One region of the Carboxydothermus pertinax genome, then DNA from elsewhere that is predicted to be linked to it. Evidence: riboswitches for the same ligand, from Rfam matches in the RefSeq annotation. Region 1 holds a riboswitch; the other holds the start of a gene.

Region 1 (8,117 bases):
ACATCATGCACCATTTTAGCAATTTTGACAATTTCTTCTTCAAACAACCCTAAAGTATTAGGGTTAGTGAGCATTAAAGCGGCAACGTCTTTATCCAAAACTTTCGCCAGCTCTTCGGGATCCACCAACCCCCGGTCATTGGATTTAATAGAAATCACATCAAAGCCGCACATGGCAGCCGTTGCCGGGTTAGTACCGTGGGCTGAGTCCGGAACTATTACTTTTGTCCGTTTTTCCCCTCTTTTCGCCAGGTAAGCTTTTATAATCATAATCCCGGTAAATTCCCCATGGGCGCCGGCTGCCGGCTGCAAGGTAAACCGATCCATACCAGTGATTTCTTTTAAGTATTGTTCGGTATCATATAATAACTCTAAAGCTCCCTGGGCCAACTCTTCCGGAACATAGGGATGAAGTTCCGCAAAGCCGGCAAGCCTTGAAGTATCTTCATTTATCTTGGGGTTATACTTCATGGTACAGCTTCCCAGGGGGTAAAAACCGTTATCCACGCCAAAATTCCGCCGGGATAAGCCCACATAATGACGGACAACATCCACTTCCGCAACTTCCGGGAGGTCCGGTTCGGTCTCTCTAAACATTCCTTCCGGTAAAAGTTTGGTAACATCTTTTGCTGGAACATCTAACTCTGGAAGCTCAAAACCGGTTCTTCCTTCTTTCGACAATTCAAAAATCAAAGGATAGCTTCCCATTACCGGTCACCTCCCATTACTTCTACCAATGTATCGATTTCTTCCCGGGTGCGTTTTTCAGTAACCGCAATCATTAAAGCTGGTGCTAATTCCGGGTAAAAACGGCTTATACCCGGCCCCGCCAAAATATGGTGTTTTAAAAGTTTTTGGGTAATTTCCTCTTCATTTTTAACTTTTACCACAAACTCTTTAAAGAATGGCCCGGTAAATAAAGGTTCATAGCCTTCGCCAATTAAACGTTCAAAAGCATAATGGGCTTTTTGTAAGCTTTGCAGGGCAATTTCTTTTAACCCCTTTTTTCCCACCGTTGCCAGATAAACGGTCGCTGCCAAAGCATTTAACGCCTGGTTACTGCAAATATTGGAAGTTGCCTTTTCCCGGCGGATGTGCTGTTCTCTGGCCTGCAGCGTTAAAACAAAGCCACGGTTGCCCTGGCGATCAGTAGTTAAACCTACCAACCGTCCAGGCATCCGGCGGGCTAAATCCTTCCGGGCGGCAAAAAAGCCAAGGTGCGGCCCCCCAAAGGCAAGACCATTACCTAAAGCCTGCCCATCACCCACCGCAATGTCTGCCCCGTATTCCGCCGGCGGTTTTAAAATCCCCAGGGAAATGGGGTCTACTGCTGCTACCAGCAGGCCTTTTTTAGCATGGATTAAACGACTTATTTCCTCCACTGGTTCTAATTGGCCAAAGAAGTTTGGCTGTTGTACCAAAACCGCAGCGGTTTTATCGTCAATAAGCTCTTCAAGTTTTTCTAAATCCACAGTGCCATTTTTCCGGGGCGCTTCTACTACGGTAATCCCCGGCCCCCAAGTGTAGGTTTTAACTACACTCCGGTATTCGGGATGGATAGTAGCTAAAACTAAAATTTTATCCCGCCGGGTTTGATTTACTGCCATCAGAGCAGCTTCAGCCAAAGCTGATCCGCCATCGTACATCGACGCATTGGTGATATCAAGCCCGGTTAGTTCGCAAATCATGGTTTGGTACTCAAAAATGGACTGTAATACCCCCTGGCTCATTTCTGCCTGATAGGGAGTATAGGCTGTATAAAACTCCGAGCGAAGTAAGATGTGATTTACCACCGAAGGTACATAATGGTCGTATACTCCTGCACCCAAGAAGGTTAGATATTTATCCGCAGAACCGTTTTGTGATGCTAGCTTTGCTAAGTGCTTTTTAACTTCAAGTTCTGACATCCCGGAAGGAAGATTTAAGGGCCTTTTAAGTTTAACCTCTTCCGGGATATCAGCAAACAAATCATCAATGGTATTTAAGCCAAGGCTACTTAACATTTCCCGGACTTCGTCCGGGGTATGGGGAGTATACTTCAAATTATTCGCCTTCCTCTTCTAAAAGTTTTTCGTAATCTTCGGGGGAGAGTAGTTCTTCCAATTCCGCTTCATTGGAAATTTCAACTTTAATCATCCACCCCTTACCATAGGGGTCTTCATTTACCAATTGAGGTGAATCAATAACTTCCTCATTTACTTCCAGTACTTTTCCGGAGACCGGAGCATATAAGTCGGAAGCAGCTTTTACCGACTCTACCACCCCAAAGGTGTCCCCAGCGGTAATTTCATCACCCACTCCAGGAAGCTCAATAAATACGATGTCTCCCAGTGATTTTTGGGCAAAATCAGTAATCCCTACAATACCAATATTGCCGTCTACCTTAATCCACTCATGCTCACGGCTGTACTTTAAATCCTTAGGCACATTACTCATGCTTATTTCCCCCTTTTGTAAAATGGTTTTGGAACTACCCGGGCACGAACGCCCTTCCCCCGAATGATTACTTCCAACTCGGTACCAATTTCCGCCGCGTCGATATCAACCATGGCTAAAGCCAGGTTTTTCTTAAAATACGGCGCAAAGGTACCGGAGGTAACAAAACCTACTCCCCTTTGGTTAAATACTATTTCGTAGCCCTGGCGCGGAATTCCTGCTCCAATCATTTCCAAACCAACAATTTTTCTTTTAAGCCCTGCATTTTTTTGGGCAAGTAAAGCTTCTTTTCCCAGAAAATCTTCCTTGGTAAACTTAACGGCCCAACCAAGTCCCGCCTCAAGAGGCGTAATCTCGGCTGAAAGTTCATGGCCGTATAACGGAAGGCAGGCTTCAAACCTTAAAGTATCCCGGGCACCAAGCCCTGCTGGTTTTACCCCAAGACTTAATAGTTCATTCCAAATTTTTGCCGCGTGAATGGGGGTAAAATAAATTTCAAAGCCATCTTCGCCGGTATAGCCGGTGCGGCTTACCAAGCAGGGAATACCCGCTACCTCTATTTCCACAAAACCAAAATATTTAATCCGGTTTAAGTCAAAAGAAGTTAGTTTTTGCAAGACCTCCTGAGCCCGGGGACCCTGGAGAGCAATTTCCGCCGTTTGGTCCGATAAGTCGGTTACCGTTACATCTTCCCACTTATGTTCTATAATATAGGCAAAATCCTTATCTTTGTTGGAAGCATTCACTACCAATAAGTAATGGTCGTTGGAATACTTATAGGCCAATAAATCATCAACCGTCCCGCCGTTTGGATAACACATGGTAGTATAAATTACCTCACCAGGATTTAAGCGGGAAGCATCATTGGTAATCAAGTAGTTTACAAATTCTTCAGCCCTGCTACCCAAAATTTCAATTTCTCCCATATGGGACACATCAAACATCCCCACATCGGTACGAACAGCCATATGTTCTTCCAAGATACCGGTATACTGAACCGGCATTTCCCAGCCACCAAAGGGTACCATTTTGGCCCCAAGCTTTAAGTGCTCTTCAAAAAGCGGAGTTCTTTTTAAACTTTCCATCCCATCACCCTTTTTTCTTAGTTTTTGCAGCTTTTGTTTTTTAATCCAAAAAATAAAAAGACAGATAGCTAAAACCTAAACGCTTTAGCCTCTGTCCTTTGACCTGAGAGATTATTCTCCCCGTGGGTGCCCAGTCCTGGGACTCTCCAGAGCTTCGTCCAGCAACAGTCCTTTTGCCTGAGAGTTTCACCTTTAAAGCCAAGCAAAACTTTAAAGGCTTACTCCTTCGGCGCCCGAGTCCGGGTCTCTCCTGCTGCCTTCATCCGCCGTATTTAGTTTTCTGTATACATTTTATGATAAATTTCGCATTAATTCAACAATTTTTATATTTGTGAAAATTTTAATTTATAGAAAGCCTGGAAGGTTACCCTCAGGCTTCTTTAGCAATTAAAGCAGCCCCTAAAGCAGCGGTCACCGACGGTTCTGGTGGCACAACCACCTCAATTCCCAGTTCTCTTTGTAAAAAAAATCTTAGGGCTTTGTAGTTCGCCCCACCACCGGTAAATATTAATTTTCGGGGTTGGCCAAGGCTTGCGACAAATTTGGCAAGCCTTTTGGCTACTGTTTTAAATAACCCCGCTACTACTTCTCTTTTAGGAGTTCCACGGGCAAGCAACGAGATAACTTCAGATTCGGCAAAGACAGTGCACATGGAATTTATAGGAACTGCCTTAACTTCATTAACCAAAACCTCATCCTGGAATTCATCCCCAATTGCCGCTAAAATTACTTCTAAAAATCTGCCCGTTCCAGCAGCACATTTATCATTCATTAAAAAATTAACTACCCTTCCTTGACCATCCTTTTTAATTATTTTAGCATCCTGACCGCCTAAATCTAAGATAAATTCAACCTCGGGAAATAATTCATGGCAGCCCTTGGCCTGACAGGTTATTTCCGTTACAACTTTTCCCCGGTTAAAAGCCACCCGACCGTAACCGGTAACTACCAATCGTTGAATATCCTCTCCTGTCTCTCTTAAGATAGCCTCTCCGGCTTTCACCGGTTCAAATTTAGTGGGAATAATCTTAAAAAGAAGGCTTCCATCCTCTCTTATAATTACTAATTTCGTATTGGTAGAACCTAAATCTAATCCTGCAAACACTATTTTATCATCTCCAAAAAGGCTTCAATCCGGGTTTTTAACTGCCCCTGGTCTTCATCGGAAAAGTCGCTTTCTAACTTTAATACCGGAATGTTGCGATTCTCCAGCTCCCTGCTAACGAAGTAACTTTCCACTCCATAGGGTTGACAAAACTGCAAAGAATAGTGAATTACCCCGTCTACTTGTAATTTATTAGCCAGCCCTAAAAGGTCCTCTATACGGCCAGGGTTGGGGGTAAAGCAAGCACAATTTACCTTTAAAGATCTTGCTGCAATATTTTTTAACATTCCGTCCATGTCATCGGCTGGTTCTACTAAATCCTTAAAATACCTTTCCCCGGTACAAGTTTCCTCTCCCACTACCACTCCGCCGGCTCCTTCAATTAAGGCATGGATTTTCCAGTGGGGTATGGGCTGAGGGGTACCGGTAATTAAGATTCTCGGGGCATCTTTGGGAGCTACCCCTTCCCCCCGGGCAACCCTTTCTTCTAATTCGTCACAGAGTTCGTTTACCTTGGAAGCAAATCGTTCAGGGTCATCAAAAAAGGCCAATTGATTAATTAAAAGGACATCCAAGCCATGGATAGGAGCAGGGTTATGTTTTCTTAAATCCGAAAGCCTTTTTAAGGCTTGTCGTTTTTTGTTTATTTTTTCAATTCCTTCTCTTAAGTTTTCGGCATTTAATTTAACTCCAGTCGTTTCTTCCACAAATCGCACAAAATCTTTAATTTCAGCTTCCCAAAATTCTCGGTCTCGTGCTTCTTTTTTCTGGGGAAGTTCCATCACATGCACTGGAATATATTCATTTAAAATCTCCCAGGCTTTTTTCTTGCCATCACAAGTAGTTTCCCCTACTACACAATCCGCCACCTGGAAATATGGACAAATTCTCTCAATTTTAAAGCCCATTGCTGATTTAATAAGCGGACAAAGATTGCGGGGCAAGACCGTCTCCCCTGCCGGAATTGGATACTGCGCACCGGCGCAAAGGCCTATGCAAGCACTGCCGGTAGCATTAATAATTTCCTCCGGAACATAAACGCAAAAAGTCGCAAACACTTTTTTACCTGCATGTTTTAAGTTGTAAAGCTCGTGCACTCTAATTCCATGAATATCCCCTACTACCGCATCAAAGTAGTCCATTTTTTTAGGTCGATTGGGTCGATTTAAAAAAAGTTCGGTATAAACCCCCGGCACCGGAGCCAAAAATTCATCGTGTTTCTCCAAATCAACATTCAAAGTCTTCCACAGTTCTCGATTGTCCATAGCTCTCCTCCTTTTTTAAAGGGAGGAAGTGGGAATCGAACCAAACCCCCAAAATTGTCCATTGGATTTAAAGTCCTCCGGGGCAACCAGACCCTCCCCTCCCCAAAAGTTTATAATTTTTTTCACAATTAATCTTATATTAATTGTTTTTATTTGTAAAATTCCATTTTTTTATTTTTACTTCGCGTAAGTATTGCAAAATGGAATAAAAAAACCGGAAGACGTTCCTTCCGGCTAACCAACTTTTTTCTGGATTAAAGATTTATTTTTCTTTAAAATCGCTAAAGTCCTCAGCATTTCATTCCGCATGATAGTTAAACCTTCATCCACACCCATGCCAGGCTTTACTAAGAGCTGATCCGGCCCTGTAGCAAGGCCCACGTGAACCGAAACCTTAGCCGATATATCGGTTTCGTTGCAGCTGCCACCCAAATAGGCACCGATACCATTTCCCTTGGCATATAAAACCGCATCAATAATATCGTTTACCCCCCCTAAGTCCGGGGATTTAATTTGGACCATTAAACCTGCCCGCGCATCCACAAATTCTTTGATATCAGCAAGGTTGTTACACCATTCATCAGCTACAACAACTACTTTACTACCTAAGGAATAAAGCTTCTCTTGCAAATACCTTAACCCTTCAATTTGCCGTTCCTTTGAGCCAAGATCCACCGGTCCCTCCACTCTTAAAAGATGCGGATAAACCCTTTCTTCCAATCTCGCTAAGTATTCGGCTACCTGGTCTAAATTATCACTAAAGACAATTCCGAGGGTACCGTAAACGTCAAAATGAAATATCGGCAGGTAGTCAGGATCCCCTAAGACTTTTACCCGCTGTTTTAACCACAGGGCGTATTCGGTCAAATCTTTCCCTTCTGCACCGATTTTCGAGGGGTGATTAAATAAACCATGGGGTAAGACATCCACCCGTTTTAATATCATTTTATCAGCATTGGTATAGCGGTCGTCCCCCGATTGGGCAAAGAGCGGTACAGGATTTAATAAAAGCTTTAAGCCATATTCTTTAGCAATTACCTCCGCCATGGTAGAGTGGTTAATCTTTGCTACCGCATCTAACAACGCCTGGGTTAACCCGTAACGTAAGGCAGTGTGATATTTTTTTCCCTGTTTATCGGTAAGATTATCAAAATACCAAGCCGCTTCTTTAAAGCTAAGGAGGTTATAGCCAACTAACTTAGGCTTTATTTCCTCTTCCAAAACTCTTAAAAAATTGTCCGCTAAAAACACAGGATCCCGGCCGTCTACTCCGGAATACTGCACCGCAACGCAGTCTCCCACCGCAATTTCTCCGTTTTCTAAAAAAAGCATAATAGATACCGCTTCGCCACCCTGGCGTATCCTGGAAAAACCTGGGGTTAAAGGTTCGCCTTTATAAGTAAAGCCATCAGCTACGGCTCCGCTTTTAATTGCTTTTTGGTCATCAAAATAAAAACCAGAACTGCCTTTGACAAAAAGTACATCGTTAATCAGCATGACATCGACCCCATTTCTGTATTTTGTATACAGTATAATTTTATCCATATTTAATTTTTAATGCAAGCTACTTTTAAAGATTTTTAAAAATTAATGATTTTTATTTCTTCTTATACAAGGAATAAAAGATATAATATTGAATATATATATTAGTTTAGTATTGAATATTTATTTTAGTTTAGTTTACGAATCGGTCCCGAGAAAGGAGTAAAGCTATGAATAATACTTTCTTAAAAGCTTGCCGCCGGGAAGAAACTTCCTATACCCCGGTTTGGCTCATGCGTCAGGCCGGCCGCTACATGGCCGAATATATGGAAATTAGAAGTAAATACTCTTTTTTAGAAATGTGCAAAACCCCCGAACTGGCAGTAGAGGTAACGCTGCAGCCGGTAAGAAAGTTAGGGGTCGATGCCGCAATCTTGTTTGCCGATATTCTTTTACCCTTGGAGGGAATGGGCATTGGCTTTCGCTTTGCTAAAGATGAAGGTCCGGTAATCGAAAATCCCGTTCGAACCATAGATGATGTGAAAAAAGTTCGGATAATTACCCCTGAAGAAGATGTGCCGTATGTTTTAGAAGCTATAAAAATATTACGCCGGGAGCTTGCTGACAAAGTTCCGCTTATTGGCTTTTCTGGCGCTCCCTTTACTTTAGCAAGTTATATTATAGAAGGGGGCGGTTCCAAAACTTACGTCCAGTGTAAAAGACTTATGTGGGAAGCGCCGGAAGC
Region 2 (8,117 bases), on a different contig from region 1:
TTTTATTTTAATCGCTCGTAGCACCCCTTTAGGAGCCATCAAATTTTGACCGGGCAAAGTACTGCCAATTTTGGCGATCTCTTTTTTTGCCTCCTCAATATTAGAAAACTCCATGGACCATAAAATATTTTCCATAATAAAACCTCCGTTAATAAAACATCTTTTGGTGAAGTAAGAGCATCTCTTCTCCCTTATGACATTTAGATAAAACTTTACAGCTAAGGCAGGGCCGGGAAAGCTTGTCAGCAAGATATAAGAGCTTAGCAAACCCAGTTGAGTTGCTATTCCGATGGCCAGCTATAGCACCGGTTATTAAGTAAATCTCATCGTCGGTAAATAGTTCTTTTGTCATTAGAATTCTTCGAGCAATCTCCACTCCAATTTTAGCATGATCTAATCCTTTTTGATACTCCTCAACCCTTCCTAGATCATGAAGAAACGCGGTGATATAAACTAATTCTTGAAGTAACTCAAGGTTATTTTCGTAGTTTAATATATGTAAAATTCGGGCCACGTCTAAAAAGTGTTGAACATCATGGCGGCAAAACTCCCTTTCCTTTTCTAAATCAGCAATTATATTAATGCGCCTTACTACTTCTTCATCCCTAACAATCCGCCAAAATCTATCCATGCTCTCCCCAAACTTTCCGTTTATATAGGAAAAAGGGGGATTGCTCCCCCTTTAATTTTAAATTACGTTTAGAATAACCCAGTGATTTTACCATTAGCATCAATGTCAATAACTTCCGCTGCTGGCCGCTTAGGAAGCCCGGGCATGGTCATAATGTCCCCGGTAATCGCTACAATGAAACCAGCCCCCACCGATGCCCGAAGCTCCCGGACGGTGATAGTAAAGCCGGTAGGTCTTCCAAGCTTAGTCGGGTCATCGGATAAGGAGTACTGGGTCTTGGCCATAATCACCGGCATATTGCCAAAGCCCATTTCCTCAAATTTAGCCAGGGTTTTTTCAGCTTCTGCAGTGAAGTTTACCCCATCAGCGCCGTAAATTTCCCGGGCAATGGTTTCTATCTTTTGCTTAATTGACATTTCTAAGTCATAGAGGAAGCGGAAGTTCGCCGGCTTTTCTTCAATTACTTTAAGAACTTTTTGGGCTAGTTCAATACCACCTTCACCACCCTTAGCCCATACTTCCGAGAGAGCAAACTCCGCCCCCGAAGCTTCAATAAGCTCTTTAAGTTTGTTAAGCTCAGCATCGGTATCAGTGGGGAAGCGGTTAATTGCTACTACTGCAGGTAACCCAAACTTGCCAATATTTTCTATATGCTTTTCAAGGTTAGCAAAACCCCTTTCTAAAGCTTCCAAGTTTTCTTTATTGAGTTCTACTTTCGGTACTCCTCCGTTATATTTAAGCGCCCGCACCGTTGCCACAATAACTACCGCTGAAGGCTTAAAGCCGGCAAACCGGCAAACAACGTTGAAGAACTTTTCAGCGCCAAGGTCAGCACCAAAGCCTGCCTCGGTTACAAGGTAATCAGCAAGTTTTAAGGCAATCTTATCTGCCTGGATGGAGTTGGTGCCATGGGCAATGTTGGCAAAGGGCCCACCGTGCACAAAAGCTGGGGTATGTTCTAAAGTCTGAACTAAGTTTGGTTTAATGGCATCTTTCATTAATACGGTCATAGCTCCAGCAGCTTTCAAGTCCCGGACATATACCGGCTTCTGGTCGTATGTATAACCAATTAAAATTCTATTAAACCTTTCTTTTAAGTCCATGAGGTCGGAGGCAAGGCAAAGGATCGCCATAATTTCTGACGCCACAGTAATGTCAAAGCCTGTCTCCCGGGGTACTCCTTGAGCCGGTCCGCCAAGGCCGATAACTACTTTTCTTAACGCCCGGTCGTTTAAGTCCACCACTCTCCGCCAGACCACCCGTCTCGGGTCAATGCCCAACTCGTTTCCCTGGTGGATGTGATTATCGATCATTGCCGCTAAAAGGTTATGAGCAGTAGTGATCGCGTGCAGGTCTCCAGTAAAGTGGAGGTTAATGTCTTCCATTGGCACTACCTGGGCATAACCACCCCCAGCAGCACCACCCTTTACCCCAAAGCTAGGACCTAAAGAAGGTTCCCGTAAAGCAATAATAGTTTTCTTTCCTAAGCGGTTTAAAGCATCACCTAAACCCACAGTGGTTGTGGTCTTTCCTTCTCCAGCAGGGGTAGGATTTATAGCAGTGACCAGTATTAATTTACCATCTGGGCGGTCTTTAATCTTATCCCAAACATGCGCTGCAATTTTGGCTTTGTACTTCCCATACATCTCAATGTCATCTTCGGTAAGCCCCAGCTTTTCAGCAATCTTAACTATGGGCTCAAGTTTTGCCTCCTGGGCGATTTCGATATCGCTCTTCATTTCCTTTCCCTTCCTTTCTAGTTTTTTATTATTAATTATTATTAAAAAAGCCTTTGCTAACTACTTTGGACATCAATTATTAATATATTCGATTAATATACCAAAATTCCTTCTTAAATTTTTAAATTTTTGAAATATTTCTATAGATATTGTAATAACTTTCATTAACTTTATTTTTCTTCCAAGTTCGTTTATTTTTCTTTTGAATTTAGTTTCCCCAAAAATTTTTCAATATTTACGCATACTCTCTCGTGCCGTCCTTCCCCAATTTTCCCCTGCTCATCAAAAGCCTCAACTAAAAAAGTAAGTCGGCGTCCGTCTATAGCAACCAATCTGGCCACAGCTTCTACTTTAGCCCCCAGGGGAGTTGCTTTTAAATGGCTTACTTCCACTTTTGTTCCCACGGTAGTTTCCCCGGGATTTAAAAAATCTTCCACCGCCTTTACCGAAGCTTCTTCCATTAAAGCTATCATCATTGGCGTGGCAAACACCTCTAAACTTCCGCTTTTTACCGATAAAGCGGTGTTTTCAGGCCTAACTGTAGTGCTTGCTCGCCCTTCCAAGCCAACTTTAAGTTCTCCCGCCATCCTAACCCTCCTTTAAACGATTAAAAGCTTTTTTGTCTTTAAAAATTAATTCGGTACCGATTAGCATTTTCCTTTAATTATTTTTCAAATCCTTAAGAGAAAATTTGTTAACTTTAGGTAAATCAGATTGCATATTTTATTTGTACATAAAGGAACTTTTTGCACTTTTTATCACATTTTAAAAAGTCATTAACAGCTTTTTTTCGCCATTTTCTTAATATTCACAAGATAAAAACTTCGAATTTTGTCGAAAAAAATATTTTTTAGAAAAGGACTTGTGTAATTTATCACGAATATATTATAATAGCAATTGAAAAGTTAAGAAAACTTTTCTTTCTCCCCCTGTATAATTTTTTCTCCATCCCCCCAAATTAATAGTGAAATTTCCTGAATGATGGTGGCGGGAGAGACCCCTTTATAGGGGCGCCGAAGGAGCAAGGGAAACCGAAACTCTCAGGCAAAAGGACCGCAACCGGACGGGACTCTGGAGAGTCCGCAGTTGGCGGCACCAAAGGAGTAACCCGGGATTTCCCCGGGAATCTCTCAGGTCTTAGGGACAGAGGTCGGTAATAAAATTGGCCTCTGTCCTTTTCTTTTTAGTACCGCAGGAGCATATTAAGTCATTTCCTTGGAGGAAATCGAAATGATCGTGATTACAAACAACCCAAAAGTAAAAGAATATATACAAAAGTACCAGCTTAATAAAAGATTTTCCCTTTTATGGGTAGATGGCTTTACCGAGGACGTCCTGGAAAAAGTTCGCGACCTCTGTCATTTCGGCCATAAACTTTTAACCCATCCTTTAACAGGAAGTATTAAACCCAACCAAACCCCTTATAAAACTGTAGTTGTAGATCACCTAGAGCAAGAGATAGATTTTAACTCCATCTTAATAGCTGAAAACAGTTATTTTAAAACACTAGAACTTTTAACCAAACGCCCTCGCCCTAAGGAGACAGAGCTATTTTTAGATGACTTTGCTGTCATAGACCTGGACTTTTTTAAAAGTTTTTTGACCAGCCTGGGTCTTATTATATAAAGCTTTAAAAGAAGGAGGAGTGTCCATGGAAAGATATGACGTGATTATCATCGGGGCAGGTCCAGCAGGATTGTCTGCTGCTCTCTACAGCGCCCGGAGTAAGCTTTCCACCCTTTATATCGAAAAGCTTTCTACCGGCGGTCAAGCTGCCACTACCGATGAGATTGAAAATTACCCCGGTTTTGCCCGCGGCATTCCAGGACCAGACTTAACCCAGCAAATGGAACAGCAAGCTCAAAGATTTGGCGCCAAAAAACTTAATGCAGAAGTCAAGGCCATAGAACTTCAAGGAGATGACCGGATTGTCAAAACCACTAAAGGCGATTTAATTGCGAAAGTTGTTATTATCGCTTCCGGTGCCGCACCTAAACTTCTCGGTTGTCCGGGTGAGTTAGAATTTAGAGCTCGCGGGGTCTCCTACTGTGCCACCTGTGACGCTGCCTTTTACGAAGGCGCTAACGTCATGGTCGTAGGCGGCGGCGACTCAGCAGTAGAAGAAGCCTGCTACCTCACCAAGTTTGCTGAAAAAGTAACTCTCGTCCATCGCCGCGATACCTTGAGAGCCACCAAAGTTCTCCAGGAAAGGGCTTTTGCTAACGAAAAACTGGAAATTCTCTGGAATACCGTAGTTGAAGAAATTATTGGTACCGATGTAGTTGAAAAAGTCCGCCTTAAAAATGTCGTCACCGGCGAAGTTTTTGAAAAAGAAATTGACGGCATTTTTATCTATGTCGGCCTTGAACCCAACACCGAATTTGTCAAAAGCTTAGTAACCTTAGACGAACGCGGGTATATTATTACCGATGAAAATATGCGCACTAATATCCCGGGAGTCTATGCTGCCGGAGATGTCCGGCAAAAACTTTTACGGCAGGTGGTTACTGCGGCTGCTGACGGGGCCATTGCCGCCTATCATGCGGAAAAATATCTTGAAGAATGCATCAAGTAAAGGAGGTGATTATATGGCAGGCAACTTAATTGAAGTAAACAAAGACAATTTTGAAGAGGAGGTTTTAAAAAGCGAGCTTCCGGTCCTGGTGGACTTCTGGGGCCCCCGGTGTGTACCCTGCATGGGCTTAATGCCAGTAGTCGAAGAATTGGCTGAAATCTATGCGGGCAAAATGAAGTTTACCAAATTAAACACTGCCGAAAACCGGAGGCTGGCTATTCAGCTCAAAGTTATGAGCCTTCCTACCTTCCAGTTTTACAAAAACGGAGAGCTTGTAGATCAACTACAGGGCAACTTTGGCCGCGCAGAAATTGAAGAAAAAATTCGTGCCATTATCGGCTAAGGAGGGATAAAATGCGGCTTACCCTTGGCAAGATTCAAATTAAAGGGGTTGAGTTTGGCCCTAATACAAAAGTTGAAAACGGAATTTTATATGTTAACAAAGATGAGCTCACCGCCCTTTTAAAAGAAGATAACCAAATTAGCTCGGTCGAACTGTTTTTAGCCCGCCCGGGAGAATCGGTCAGGATTGTACCGGTAAAAGATGTAATCGAGCCCCGGGTTAAAGTAGAAGGCCCTGGCAATATCTTTCCCGGCTTTTTAGGGAAAATAGAGATGGTGGGTAGCGGCCGGACCCATGTTTTAAAAGGCGCGGCAGTAATTACCACTGGTAAAATTGTAGGTTTCCAGGAAGGTATTATCGATATGACCGGTCCTGGAGCGAAATACACTCCTTTTTCGAAAACTTATAACATCGTTGTTAAAGTCGAACCGGTGGAAGGACTGTCCCAGCACGAACATGAAAGGGTTGTCCGGTTAGCAGGTTTTAAAGCTGCCGCGTACCTGGGTGAAGCCGGTAGAAATGTAGCTCCCGATGAAGAAGTCACCTATGAAGTAGCCCCCTTACTCGAAGCCGCAAATAAATACCCGGGTCTACCGAAAGTAGCTTATGTCTACATGCTCCAAACCCAGGGGCTTTTACACGACACATATGTTTATGGTGTTGATGCTAAAAGGATTCTCCCTACTCTTATCTCCCCCACCGAAGTTTTCGACGGAGCAATTGTCAGCGGTAACTGTGTTTCCGCCTGTGACAAAAACACTACTTACGTGCACATGAATAACCCTGTAATTGAAGAATTATTTGCCCGCCACGGCAAAGATATAAACTTTGTGGGCGTCATCATTACCAACGAAAACGTTACCTTAACCGATAAAGAGCGTTCCTCCAGCTACACCGCTAAGCTTGCTGAAATGCTCGGCATTGATGCGGCAATTATCTCCGAAGAAGGCTTTGGTAACCCTGACGCTGACCTGGTAATGAACTGCCGAAAATTAGAACAAAAAGGCATTAAAACGGTCCTTATCACCGACGAATACGCCGGTAGAGACGGCAGCTCCCAATCGCTGGCCGATATCACTCCCGAAGCCAATGCCGTGGTTACCGCCGGTAACGCTAACGAAACCATTGTTCTGCCCAAGCTGGATACCGTAATCGGTCATGTGGAAGTTGTTGATGTCATTGCCGGAGGCTTTGCCGGTTCCTTACGGTCCGACGGCAGCATCGAAGTGGAAATTCAGGCAATCACCGGCGCCACCTCAGAAGTTGGCTTTAACCAATTAACCGCAAAAGGATATTAATGTCCGCAGGTGGTAAGTGGTAGGTGGTGGGAAAAGCCCAACCACTAACGACAGGCCACTATAAAAACTAAAGGAGGAGTTTAGTATGGCAATTTTGGCTGGTAAAAAAGTCATAGCGGTAGGTGACCGTGACGGCGTTCCCGGTCCCGCAATTGCAGAATGTGCCAAGAGTGCCGGAGCAGAAGTGGTGTTTGCCACTACCGAGTGCTTCGTCTGAACTGCTGCCGGTACTATGGACCTGCAAAACCAAGCCCGGATTAAAGAATTAGCGGAAGAATTAGGCGGTGAAAATATTGTTGTTCTTTTAGGAGCAGCTGAACCGGACACCGCCTCTTTAGCTGCTGAAACTGTTACTCTGGGCGATCCTACCTATGCAGGTCCTTTAGCAGGGGTCTCGTTGGGACTCCGGGTCTACCACATTTTAGAGCCCGAAATTAAAGCCGAAATCGATCCGGCTGTTTATGAAGAGCAGGCCGCTATGATGGAAATGGTATTAGATGTAAATGCTTTGGCCGCCGAAGTTTCCAAAATGAGAGAAGAAGGTAGCAAGTTTTAGCCCCTTCAGGTAAAAGGAGGTAGTCTTGTGTCCAAATTCCGCGTTATCCACTATTTAAACCAGTTTTTTGGGCAAATAGGCGGCGAAGATAAAGCAGATATTGCTCCGCTCAAAAAAGACGGTCCCGTAGGCCCTGGTACCGCTTTAAATGGTGCATTTAAAGGAGAAGCGGAAGTTGTCGGTACCGTTATCTGCGGTGACAGCTATTTTGCCGAAAACATGGAAGAGGCTCTTAGGCAAATCATCGCAATGATCAAGGAATATAATCCTGACTTAGTGGTCGCCGGACCTGCTTTTAACGCCGGCCGCTACGGTACCGCCTGCGGTGCGGTTGCCGAAGCAGTGGTAAAAAATCTTGGTATTCCTGCCGTAACCGGTATGTATCCTGAAAACCCCGGTACCGACATGTATAAGAAGTCTGTTTATATCATTGCTACCGCCGATTCAGCCATTGGTATGCGAAACGCTATTCCTAAAATGGCCGCTTTAGGTTTAAAACTCCTAAAGAAAGAAGAAATCGGTACCCCAGAGCAAGAAGGCTACATTGCCAGGGGTATTAGGAAAAATTATTTTGCCCAGGAGCGAGGAGCTAAGCGGGCAGTAGACATGCTAGTAGCCAAAATTAAAGGCGAAAGCTTTACTACCGAACTTCCTATGCCGGCTTTTGACCGGGTTTCTCCCAATCCCGCCATAAAAGACCTTAGCCAAGCTACCATAGCTTTGGTAACCTCCGGAGGTATTGTTCCCAAGGGCAATCCCGACCGGATTGAATCGTCGTCAGCTTCAAAGTTCGGTAAATACTCTCTCGCTGGCGTAAAAAATTTAACCAGCGATACCTTTGAGACCGCCCATGGCGGCTATGATCCGGTTTACGCCAATCAAGACGCCGACAGAGTTTTACCGGTCGACGTTTTAAGGGAAATAGAAGCAGAAGGCAAAATCGGAAAGCTGCACGATTACTACTATGCTACCGTT

The links. A riboswitch is a leader RNA that binds a small molecule or an ion and turns the genes downstream of it on or off. The one in region 1 is predicted to bind glycine.
Region 2: it holds a riboswitch for glycine, as region 1 does, so the genes downstream of both, cpu_RS08845 (GrdX family protein) here and gcvT (glycine cleavage system aminomethyltransferase GcvT) in region 1, are expected to answer to the same signal.

What each region holds. Positions count from the first base shown of each region.
Region 1 is NZ_BDJK01000043.1:24,601-32,717, reverse strand. It holds gene gcvPB (aminomethyl-transferring glycine dehydrogenase subunit GcvPB) at 1-707, opposite strand, end outside; gene gcvPA (aminomethyl-transferring glycine dehydrogenase subunit GcvPA) at 707-2,041, opposite strand; gene gcvH (glycine cleavage system protein GcvH) at 2,043-2,435, opposite strand; gene gcvT (glycine cleavage system aminomethyltransferase GcvT) at 2,438-3,520, opposite strand; glycine riboswitch at 3,610-3,672, opposite strand; glycine riboswitch at 3,676-3,783, opposite strand; gene cpu_RS09595 (acyl-CoA dehydratase activase) at 3,891-4,625, opposite strand; gene cpu_RS09590 (double-cubane-cluster-containing anaerobic reductase) at 4,625-5,890, opposite strand; gene cpu_RS09585 (methylaspartate ammonia-lyase) at 6,125-7,387, opposite strand; gene hemE (uroporphyrinogen decarboxylase) at 7,603-8,117, shown strand, end outside.
Region 2 is NZ_BDJK01000036.1:12,153-20,269, forward strand. It holds gene folP (dihydropteroate synthase) at 1-135, opposite strand, end outside; gene cpu_RS08830 (HD domain-containing protein) at 149-631, opposite strand; gene cpu_RS08835 (formate--tetrahydrofolate ligase) at 700-2,370, opposite strand; gene cpu_RS08840 (thioesterase family protein) at 2,562-2,957, opposite strand; glycine riboswitch at 3,349-3,436, shown strand; glycine riboswitch at 3,437-3,527, shown strand; gene cpu_RS08845 (GrdX family protein) at 3,601-3,996, shown strand; gene trxB (thioredoxin-disulfide reductase) at 4,022-4,945, shown strand; gene cpu_RS08855 (thioredoxin family protein) at 4,959-5,288, shown strand; gene cpu_RS08860 (glycine/sarcosine/betaine reductase component B subunit) at 5,300-6,586, shown strand; gene grdA (glycine/sarcosine/betaine reductase complex selenoprotein A) at 6,672-7,142, shown strand; gene grdB (glycine reductase complex selenoprotein B) at 7,170-8,117, shown strand, end outside.